Regions from separate parts of the Arthrobacter sp. UYCo732 genome, predicted to be linked through region 2. Evidence: riboswitches for the same ligand, from Rfam matches in the RefSeq annotation. Region 2 holds a riboswitch; the other holds the start of a gene.
The links. Region 2 has a riboswitch for S-adenosylmethionine ahead of ABIB45_RS00810 (aminotransferase class V-fold PLP-dependent enzyme). Riboswitches for the same ligand answer to the same signal wherever they lie in the genome.
Positions count from the first base shown of each region.

Region 1 (5,534 bases), on a different contig from region 2:
GCAGAATCCGCACACGGTTACGGAATCCCACCCGTGGAGCCGCTATGTAGCCATGGGAGATTCCTTTACGGAGGGCATCGGGGACCCCGAACCTTCGAGCCCCGGCGGATACCGCGGCTGGGCTGACCGCGTAGCCGAGGAACTGGGCCGCGGCCAGGACGATTTTGCCTATGCCAACCTGGCCGTCCGCGGCCGGCTCCTGCAGCAGATCGTGGACCAGCAACTCGCCGCGTGCCTGGCTCTCAAGCCGGACCTCGTGACCCTTTCCGCCGGCGGAAACGACCTCATCAGGCCCGGCGGCGACCCCGACGCCCTCGCGGAAAAGCTCGATTCGGTGGTCCAGATCCTGGCGATGGGCGGCGCCACGGTGGTGCTGTTCAACGGCCCGGACACGGGTTCCTCTGTTTTGGGGCGGATCCGCAGCAAAGTGGCCATCTACAACGAGAACCTCCGCACCGTGGCGGCACGCCACGACGCCATCATTGCCGACATGTGGTCGCTCAAACAGCTGAATGATCCGCAGATGTGGGACGAGGACCGCCTGCATTTTTCACCGCTGGGGCACCACACCATCGCCGCCATGGTGCTGGACTCGCTCAATGTGAACCACACGCTGGAGCCGCTTCTGCCCAAGTCAATGCCACAGCGCACGTGGCGCGAAGCCCGGTCCGGGGATTTGGTGTGGGCCCGCACGCACTTTGTCCCGTGGGTGGTGCGGCGGCTGCGCAACCGCTCCTCCGGCGACGGCATTACCGCAAAACGCCCGACGCCGGGGCCGGTGTTCGGTCCGGGCGTCCCCTTGGGTTCCGGTGAGGGTCCGCTGGGCACCACCGACGTCCGCCGCTAGCCGCCGGCGCGGCGCCCGGCCCCACTCGGCGGATCGACCTGATCCAGTGCTACGACGAATACGTGATGGGCTATTCCGCCGCCGGGCATTATCTGGGCGGCATCGCTCCCGCGTTCCCGTGGGACGGTGCGCCGATGCACGTGGTCCTGCTGAAAAGGCGGCTGGCCGGTTTCTGGCGGCACATCCTCTGTCCCGGTCGCTGCGAGCTGGACATCCGTGTGTTCGACGCGCCCGATCGGGCCCCTTCGCGGCACGACGCGGGGCAAAGCCGTGGAGCGTGCGGTGCAGTGCGCCGTGGACCGGGACGGGGCTTTCCTGGGAATCCGGGCCGTCTGGGTGGCTCCGGAGACTTAGGCTGGCCGGGGCTTAAGCTGGAAGGACACATATGAGAGGCGCTACACCGTGAACAGCTTGTTTTTCTGGATCATCATCCTGTCGTTCGTGATTCCGATTGCGATGCGGATGTACCGGAAATCTGTCAACAAACGGAATCAGGGGCAGGGGTTCTCCGGCGGCTACCCCGGTCAGTTTCCCGGACAGCAAAACCGGCAGCCCCGCGATGGCTACACGCAGCAGGATTACATGAGCGGCGGCTACCGCGAGATCATGAGCCCGCAGCCCCTGCCGCCGAGCCAGCCACTCCCGCCGATACAGCCTGTTCCGCCCGCCGACCAGCAGTTCCCCGGCCAGCAGTTCCCGCCGTACGGTCAGCCGCAACAGTATGGGGAGCCCCAGAACGGGCAGCAGCGCAGTGCAGAAACACCCAAGGCCCCCTCTGCCCCGGCGACTCCCCCGCCGCCGTCGGCCCCGCAGGGCTACCGCGCCCGGAAGCTAGCCGAGCTGGACCAGCAGTACAGCAATGGTGAACTGGCCATGGAGGAATACATGAAGCGCCGCTCCGACATCATGAACGGCTGATCCCCGCCCAGAACCTCGGCGGCAGGGAACCTCCGCCCTGAACCAGAACGGGCCCTAAACCTGGAACCCGTCCTAGACCAGGAACACGCTCCGCAGCTGGTTGCCGAGCTGGCCGATCTCGGTCAGGAAGCCGTCGTGGCCGATCGGAGCCTCGATGACATGGACGTCCACCTCGCCGGGGAGCGCGTCGGCCAGTTCGCGGGACTGCGACGGAAAGTACAACCGGTCGCTGTCCACGGCCGCCACGAAGAACCTGGCGGTGGCGCGGCCAAGAGCCTCGTCCAGGGAGCCCCGGCCGCGGCTGACATCGTGGCTCATCAATGCATCGGTGAGCGCGATGTAACTGTTGGCGTCAAAGCGGCTCACCAGCTTTTTCCCTTGGTGGTCCAGGTAGCTTTCCACCTGATAGCGCCCGCGCTCCCCCAACGCTGCGGCCCGAAGCGGTGATTCGGGAAGCTGCGCTGAGCGTCCGAAACGGCCGTCGAGTTCCTCTGCCGAACGGTAAGTGATGTGGGCGATGCGGCGGGCCAGCGCCAGGCCGTCCTGGGGCAACGGTCCGCCGTAGTAGTCGCCGTCGTTAAAGTTGATGTCCTGCCGGATGGCGAGGGTCTGCGCCTGGGCGAACGCGATCTGTTCGGCCGTACTCGCCGCCCCGACCGAGATCACAGCGCAGCGCTGCACCCGTTCCGGGAAGCTGACCGCCCACTCCAGCGCACGCGCGCCGCCCAACGAGCCGCCCAGCACGGCAAACCAGCTGTGAATGCCCAACTGGTCAGCCAGCCGCGCCTCAGCCTCCGTGGTGTCACGCAGCGTCACCAACGGAAAACGGGATCCCCATGGCTTTCCATCAGGGGCTTCCGACGACGGGCCGGTGGAGCCGTAGCAGCCGCCCACAATGTTGATGGAGACCACAAAGAAACGGTCAGTGTCCACCGGCGCACCGGGTCCGGCCAGCTGCTCCCACCAGCCGGGCTCGTCGCTGTCGCCGCGCGTCACGTGCGTGCTGCCGGTCAGAGCATGCTCAATCAGGACGGCATTGGAGCCGTCCGCGTTCAGCGTTCCCCACGTTTCGTATGCCAGAGTGACGTCCGGCAGGTTGCCGCCGGCTTCGAGCTGCAGGCCGCCAATGCTGGCGTAGCGGACCACGCCGTTTCCGGGAGCCGCAGTTCGGGAGATGGTGATCGTCATGGAAAGGACCTCTTCTACGCGCTTGCCCGCCGTCATTTGACCGGCTGGCCAGGTCCTCACCCGGGGCACCCCGCCACGGAAGAGGGTTGCCGGCCAGCAAGCCGGGGCTGTCGCTGACACTCATGACCTGCTTCGAGTGTACGAAACAGCCCCGGCCTCTGGCTAAGAGTGTGACTGGTTGTGACTTCGCGGGGCTTCCTGGCTCAGCTGACGGCCGCGCCCTTGGCCGCCCGGAACCCTGCTTCGAGGTCGGCGATGATGTCATCAATGTGTTCGATGCCCACCGATAGACGCACCAGCCCCGGTGTCACACCGGCGATGGCCTGCTGCTCGGGTGGGAGCTGGCTGTGCGTGGTGGACGCCGGGTGGATGACCAGCGAGCGGACGTCCCCGATGTTGGCCACGTGCGAGTGGAGATCCAGGGCGTCCACGAAGCGCTTGCCTGCTTCCGCCCCGCCGGCCAGGGTGAATCCAACCACGGCACCGGTGCCCTTGGGACCGTACTTGCGGCCCCGTTCGTACCAGGGGCTGGACGGCAGACCCGCATAGGCGACCGATTCGACGTCGTCCCTTGCCTCCAGCCAGCGCGCAACGTCGACTGCGTTGGCCACGTGCCGTTCCACCCGCAGGCTCAGCGTCTCCAGCCCCTGGGCAATCAGGAAGGCGTTGAACGGGGACACCGCCGAGCCGAGGTCACGAAGCAGCTGGACCCGCGCCTTCAGGATGTAGGACAGGTTGGCGCCGAGCGCCCCTCCGGCCCCGAGATCCCGGGCGTACACGAGCCCGTTGTACGTCGGATCCGGAGTGTTGAAGCCGGGGAACCGTTCCGGGTCCTTGCCGAAGTCGAAATTGCCGGAGTCCACGATCACGCCGGCGATGGCAGAGCCGTGCCCGCCCAGGTACTTGGTCGCCGAATGGAGCACAATGTCTGCGCCCCATTCGAGCGGGCGGATCAGGTAAGGCGTGGACAGGGTGTTGTCCACGATCAGCGGCACGCCGGCATCGTGGGCGGCCTGCGACACGCCCTCGATGTCCAGCACGTCCTGTCGCGGATTGGAGACCACCTCGGCAAAGAAGAGCTTGGTGTTGGGCTGCACGGCGTCCCGCCACTGCTCCAGGTTGTCCGGGTCCGCCACAAACGTCACGGAGATGCCGAACTTCTTCAGGGTGTGCGCCAGGAGATTGTAAGTACCGCCGTAGAGGCTGGGGCTGGCCACCACATGGTCCCCGGCCTCGGCAATGTTCAGGATGGCAAAGGTTTCCGCCGCCTGTCCGGAACTCAGCAGAAGGGCCGCCAGCCCGCCCTCCAGGCTGGCAATACGCTGCTCCACGGCATCCTGCGTGGGGTTGCCGATGCGTGTGTAGATCGGCGCGAGCTCCGCGAGGGCAAACCGGTTGGCGGCGCTTTCCGCGCTGGGGAAGACGAACGACGTCGTCTGGTAAATCGGGAGGGCACGGGCGCCTGTGGCGCTGTCCGGCTCCTGGCCAGCATGGATCTGGCGGGTTTCGAAAGACCATCCGTTCGACATTCAGGGCTCCTTTGACGAGATATGGCACTGCGCATGTGCGTTCAGTGTAGGAAGGCTTCCGGGCCGGTAACAGGATTGTGACGAAGGTGGTCAGGGGCGGTTTTCAGGGTTGTTGTGCGCGGGTGTCGATGGGCTGCCGAAACACAAAACCTGGTAAGGCAACCCTTAGCTGAGAGGCGCATCACAAAGTGCCAAGATGATGGCATGCGCATGGATCACGTCTCTTACGCCTGTGAACAAGATGGCCTCGTTGCCACCACCGAACGTATTTCGTCCGCCCTCGGCGTTGAAGCCGTGAAGGGTGGAGTGCACCCCCGTTTCGGAACCCGAAACATGATCATTCCCCTCGCCGACCACAAATACCTGGAAGTTGTAGAGGTTCTGAACCACCCGGCTTCGGACAAGGCTCCCTTCGGGCAGGCTGTCCGGGCACGGTCCGAAGCCGGCGGCGGCTGGATGGGATGGTGCGTCGAAGTGGACGACCTCGCCCCGTTCGAAGACCGCCTGGGCCGGGCCGCCGTCAACGGCAACCGCAAGTTCCCGGACGGTCGTGAGCTGGCCTGGAAGCAGATCGGCATCCTGGGCCTGATCGCGGACCCGCAGGTTCCCTACATGCTCAAGTGGGAGGGCGACCCCTCCCTCCACCCGTCCAACGCCTATGAGAGCAACGTCAAGATGAGCTGCCTGACTATCGCCGGGTCCGCCGAGCGAGTGACGGCTTGGCTGGGTGAACCGGTAGAGAAGCCGTTGGAGGACGTGGCAGTCGAGTGGGTTGCACCGAAGGGAACCCCAGGCATCCTGTCCGTGACGTTCGAAACTGCCACCGGAGCCGTCACCATCTGACGGTCCGTTTCCGACCAATATCCGATCCCCCGGGCAGCGCTGCCCGGATCACATCTTCGGCCGCCATCAGCGCGTGACAACGACGTCACCTGCCGACGGCGGCCGAATCGCTTTAACGGAACCCAGCCGCGTCACCCCAAGCCAACAGCCCGGCCGAACAAGCTAAAGCCCACAAAAGCCACAATGTCCAGCACCGCATGGGCGATGAC
Region 1 covers NZ_JBEPPJ010000003.1:254,767-260,300, reverse strand. The annotation lists gene ABIB45_RS07355 (SGNH/GDSL hydrolase family protein) at 53-847, shown strand; gene ABIB45_RS07350 (hypothetical protein) at 1,250-1,765, shown strand; gene metX (homoserine O-acetyltransferase MetX) at 1,838-2,953, opposite strand; SAM riboswitch class IV at 2,967-3,081, opposite strand; gene ABIB45_RS07340 (bifunctional o-acetylhomoserine/o-acetylserine sulfhydrylase) at 3,157-4,482, opposite strand; gene ABIB45_RS07335 (VOC family protein) at 4,687-5,325, shown strand; gene ABIB45_RS07330 (CPBP family intramembrane glutamic endopeptidase) at 5,457-5,534, opposite strand, start outside.
Region 1: another riboswitch for S-adenosylmethionine. It lies ahead of metX (homoserine O-acetyltransferase MetX); the one in region 2 lies ahead of ABIB45_RS00810 (aminotransferase class V-fold PLP-dependent enzyme).

Region 2 (5,534 bases):
GCTGGTGGGGGACGTTTCCGGCGAGCCCGACACCCTGGCCCGCCTGGTCCGGATCCAGGACCGACGCACTTTGTTGCGCCGCAGCGCCGATGACACGGATCCGATCGAGCGTGCCGTGGTGGCCAACGCCGACCAGCTGGTGGTGGTGGTGGCCGCCGCGAACCCGGAGCCGCGCACCGGCTTCATCGACCGCGCTCTGGTGGCCGCATACGACGCCGGCATTGAGCCGCTGCTGCTCGTCACCAAGGCGGATGTCAAGGATCCCGCAGAACTGCTGTCCAACTATGAGCACCTGGACTTTCCGGTGATCATCAGCCGGACGGCCGACTCCGCCGCCTCCGGCATCGACGCGCGTTCCGATGACGGCCTCTCGGCCCGCCTGGACGGCGACGCCGTTTCAATGCTACGTGCCTACCTCGACGGCAAAGTCACCGTGATGCTGGGCCATTCGGGCGTGGGCAAGTCCACTATGGTGAACGCTCTCACCGGCGCCGAACGGGCCACGGGCGGCGTGAACGCGGTGACGGGCCGCGGCCGCCACACGTCGTCGTCGGCCCTTGCCTTGAAGCTGGCAGGCGCCCCGGCCGGCAGCTGGATCATCGACACCCCCGGCATCCGCTCGTTCGGCCTGGCGCACGTGGACCCGGACCGGATCCTGCGGTCGTTCCCGGACCTGGAGCCTGGCACGGATGCGTGCGAGCGTGGCTGCAAACACAACGCGGCCGCGGTCAAGTGCGGGCTGGACTCGTGGGTGGCCGAAGGGCAGGCCGGTCCCACCGGCCCGGCCCGGCTTGCTTCGCTGCGGCGCCTGCTGGGCAGCGACCCGCGGCTGGAAGGCCAGGAATCCAAGGAACTGGGCAGCGTGGGCTAGAGGACCGGCGCCCGACGTCCCCGACCCTGAGCCCGTTAGACGGTAGTTTGGAACCATGATCCAACCCGCTTCGAGCTACAACGATGACCTGCGCCTGGCCCACGTGCTGGCAGATTCCGTGGATGACCAGACCATGAGCCGCTTCAAGGCGCTGGACCTGCACATCGAGACCAAGCCTGACCTGACGCCGGTCACTGATGCGGACAAGTCGGCTGAAGAGGCCATCCGCGGCCAGCTGTCCCGCTCGCGCCCCCGGGACGCCGTACTCGGTGAGGAATTCGGCAGCTCCGGCCACGGCTCCCGCCGCTGGATCATTGATCCGATCGACGGCACCAAGAATTTTGTCCGCGGCGTCCCCGTCTGGGCCACGCTAATCGCGCTCGTGGACGAGGGCGAACCTGTGGTGGGCGTGGTCAGCGCACCCGCGCTGGGCAAACGCTGGTGGGCAGCAAAGGGCGCCGGCGCTTACATGGGCAGGTCCCTTGCCGCAGCAACCCGGCTCCGTGTCTCGAATGTGTCCAACCTCGCGGATGCCTCGCTGTCTTATTCAAGCCTGGGCGGCTGGAAGGAACGCGGCAACCTGGATGACTTCCTGGGCTTGACCGAGGACGTCTGGCGGACGCGCGCGTACGGCGATTTCTGGTCCTACTGCATGGTGGCCGAAGGCTCCGTTGACATCGCCTGCGAGCCGGAGCTGAACCTGTACGACATGGCGGCCCTGGTCCCCATCGTGGTGGAGGCCGGCGGCCGGTTCACCTCATTGGAGGGCCAGGACGGGCCATTCGGCGGCAATGCGCTGGCCACCAACTCGATCCTGCACTCCGAGGTCCTCAAACGCCTCAATCCCGGCCTGGACGATCTGCTGTAGGCGCACTTTACCGAATTATCGACGGCGGGCGCCTCCTGAAGGGGGCGTCCGCCGCCTTATGTTCGCAAGAATCGCCTTCTGGGTAAATGAACGTAATAAACGACTTAACATTCAGCCGGGCTTTTCTCCGGCCGCAGCGATGAAATAGGCTCCTTAACAGGTCACGAGTGCCAGCGCTAAACCCCGGTTTGCTGGCCGGCAACCCTCCATTCGCGGTGGGGTGCCCCGGGTGACGACCAGGCCGGTCCGGAACGGACCCGGCAAGCGCGGATTCCCGGGACCGGGAATCCTTTTTGAGTGAGGTCCCCGTGACTACTGCCACCGTCTCCCCCGCCATCCAGAACACCGTCGCCACCGGTCTTTCCAGCGAACCAGGCGCCCTTGCGGGACGCCCGCTGTCCGCCGTCACCGGTGCGGAAATCCAGGCTCCGCTGATCCAGGGCGGTCACGTCAGGTACGCAAACCTGGACTACGGCGCGTCCGCCCCCGCACTCTCCATTGTGTCCGCCTACCTCAACGAGATCCTGCCGTTCTATGCCAGCGTCCACCGCGGTGCCGGCTATGCGTCGCAGATCAGCACGTCCGTTTACGAGAACGCCCGGAACATCGTCCGGGACTTCGTAGGCGGCCGCCACGACGACTCCGTCGTCTTCACGCGGAACACCACTGACTCGCTGAACCTCCTCGCGGGTTGCCTCCCGCAAACGGACGGGCGGCCCACCGGTGACGTTCTCTACCTGGACATCGAGCACCACGCCAACCTGCTTCCGTGGCAGGGCGTCCCGCACCGCAGTGTGGTCGCCGCCGACACGGTTGCCGGGACCATCGAGGTCCTCCGTGCCGAACTTGAGCAGGGCAACGTCAGCCTGCTCGCGGTCACCGGCGCCTCCAACGTCACCGGCGAGATCCTCCCGATTAGGGCACTGGCCGCCCTCGCCCACGAATACGGGGCGCGGATCGTGGTGGACGCCGCGCAGCTGGCGCCGCACCGTCGCATCAACATCAGCGCGGACGACGTCGACTACCTCGCCTTCTCCGGCCACAAGCTCTACGCCCCGTTTGGTGCCGGGGTCCTGGTGGGACGCACCGACTGGCTCGACTCCGGTACGCCGCATCTGGCAGGCGGCGGCGCCGTCCGGGAGGCAAAGCTCGACGGCGTCAGCTGGGCTACCGGACCCGCCCGCCACGAGGGCGGCTCCCCCAACGTGTTGGGGGCCGCCACGCTGGCCCGCGCCACGCAGGTCATCGCGTCGCTGGACCAGGACCGCTGGCACGCCCATGAGGCAGCCATCCGGTCATTCCTGGTGGACGGGCTCGGGAAGATCGACGGCGTCACCGTCCACCAGATCTTCTCGGACACAGACCCTGGCACCGGCACCATCGGCGTCGTGAATTTCTCAGTGGCCGGTTACGACGCCGGATTGGTGGCCGCGTATCTCTCGGCCGAGCACGGCGTTGGCCTGCGGGACGGCCGCTTCTGCGCGCACCCGCTGCTGAAGCGCCTCGGCCTCCCGTCGGGATCCCTGCGGGCCAGCTTCGGCGTCGGCTCCCGGTTGGAGGACGCCCAGCGGCTCCTGGCCGGCCTCGAACAGCTCCGCAGCACGGGCCTGGGCTGGGACTATGTGGTGGATTCCGGCCGCTGGGTTCCGGCCAACGACACGCGCACGTACCCGCACTGGGCACCGAACACCCCCGGCACGGCCGGAGCCGCTCCCTGCCTCGATGACTGAGGGCGCTGACGACTAAGGCCGGGACTGACCGGCTGACTGACGATGCGCGGCCATGCGGTAAATTCGAAGGATACGCATGGGCACAGTTGAAGGAGGCCGCACGTGGCACGGGGTGGCCCCAAGCTCGAGCACGGACGCCGTCTGGAGCTCGGGCAGAGCTTCCAGGACGGCGGCGAACACTATCAAAAGGTGCGCCCCGGCTACCCTGATGATTCCGCCGACTGGCTGGTCCCGGCCGGCGCCCGTGAGGCTGTCGATGTGGGCGCCGGTACCGGCAAATTTGCCGCGCTCCTGTTGGAGCGGGGCCTGGCTGTCACCGCCGTGGACCCGTCCGCAGACATGCTGGAACAGCTGCGGGCCCACTATCCGGCGGTAGCGGCAACCCAGGGGACCGCCGAGGCCACCGGCCTGCCTGACTCTACGTTCGACGTCGTCAGCGTTGCCCAGGCGTGGCACTGGTGCGATCCGGTGCCGGCCAGCACCGAACTGGCGCGGATCCTCCGGCCCGGCGGAACGCTGGGACTGATTTGGAACCAGCTGGACACGTCACTTCCCTGGGTGCACAGGTTGTCTCGCATTATGCACGCCGGAGACGTCTACAAACCTGGCTTCCGGCCGGCGGTTGGGCCGGAGTTCGAGGGCCTCGAGAGCCACGTGACCCGCTGGGATGACAGCCTCAGCACGGCGGACATTATGGAGCTGACGAAGTCGCGCAGCTACTACCTGCGTGCCAACGAAGCCACCCGGAGCAAGGTCCTGGCGAACCTCGACTGGTACCTGCACGAACATTTGGGGCACAACGCCGACGACGACATCGCCCTGCCGTACCTGACCCTGACGTGGCGGGCCGTCAAGGCGTGACGGCCACGGACCACCGGGTAGGCTTGGACCCGTGAAGTCCAGCGCCCCCTCTTCCTCCATCGAGGACTACGTCAAGGTCATCTACGGCTTCACGGAGTGGCAGGACAAGCCCATCACCTCCTCGCAACTGGCCCAGCGCCTGGGCGTGGCCAACTCCTCGGTCTCGGAGATGGTCCGCAAGCTCAAGGACCAGGGCCTGGTGGACCACAAACCGTACAGCGCCATCACCCTCACCGCGGCAGGTATCCGGCTGGCGCTGTCCATGGTCCGCCGCCACCGCCTCATCGAGACCTACCTCGTCCAGGAACTCGGCTACAGCTGGGATGAAGTCCACGACGAAGCCGAGCTTCTTGAGCATGCGGTGTCGGACACGTTTATCGAGCGTATGGCAGCAAAACTGGGCAACCCCGAACGCGACCCCCACGGGGATCCAATCCCGACGGCGGATGGGGAAGTCCTGATGCCGGAGGCGCACCTGCTTGGCCAACTCGACCCCGGCCACACGGGCCGGATCACCCGGATCAGCGACGAGAACCCGGACCTGCTCCGATACCTTTCGGCAGAGGAAATCGACCTCGACGCCAATGTGGAGGTCATGGGCCGCAAGCCCTTCGGCGGGGCTCTGGTGGTGCGGATCAGCAATGCCGGCACGACGCGGGAGTTCGACCTGGCCGACGCAGTCACGGCTGCGCTGTGGGTCCACACCGACCGCCCCCACGCCGGCTGCACGCTCGGTGACCGCTGAATGAAGCACGCTGCCGAATGACCAGGTACGGCATGCCTGACTGGCGCGCCTGGCTGGCCGTAGCGGCTGGCGGGCTCGCCGGAACGGAACTTCGTTATGGCCTGGGGCTCGCCTTTCCGGAACATGCCGGCGCAATCCCCTGGACCACGCTGGGCATCAACGTGGCCGGGAGCTTCGTCCTGGCGGCCCTCACAACAGTGTGGATCGCGCGCCCGCATACCGCCTTCTGGCTCCGGGCAGGGCTTGGACCGGGGCTGTTGGGTTCTTTCACCACCTTCTCGGCCGTGGTTTTCTCGATGGACCAACTGGCGCGGGCCGGTGAGCATCCCCTGTGGCTTGGCTATCTGGGGCTGTCCCTGCTGCTCGGGCTGGGCGCTGCGGCCGGTGGGTGGCGGACGGGGCGGCTCGTGGCCGACCTGGTGGCTTCGTGAGGGGGTTTGGTCCTGTGATGGGTGCAGT
Region 2 covers NZ_JBEPPJ010000001.1:178,667-184,200, reverse strand. The annotation lists gene rsgA (ribosome small subunit-dependent GTPase A) at 1-871, shown strand, start outside; gene hisN (histidinol-phosphatase) at 927-1,739, shown strand; SAM riboswitch class IV at 1,899-2,012, shown strand; gene ABIB45_RS00810 (aminotransferase class V-fold PLP-dependent enzyme) at 2,048-3,469, shown strand; gene ABIB45_RS00805 (class I SAM-dependent methyltransferase) at 3,572-4,330, shown strand; gene ABIB45_RS00800 (metal-dependent transcriptional regulator) at 4,362-5,075, shown strand; gene ABIB45_RS00795 (fluoride efflux transporter FluC) at 5,108-5,506, shown strand; gene ABIB45_RS00790 (fluoride efflux transporter FluC) at 5,524-5,534, shown strand, end outside.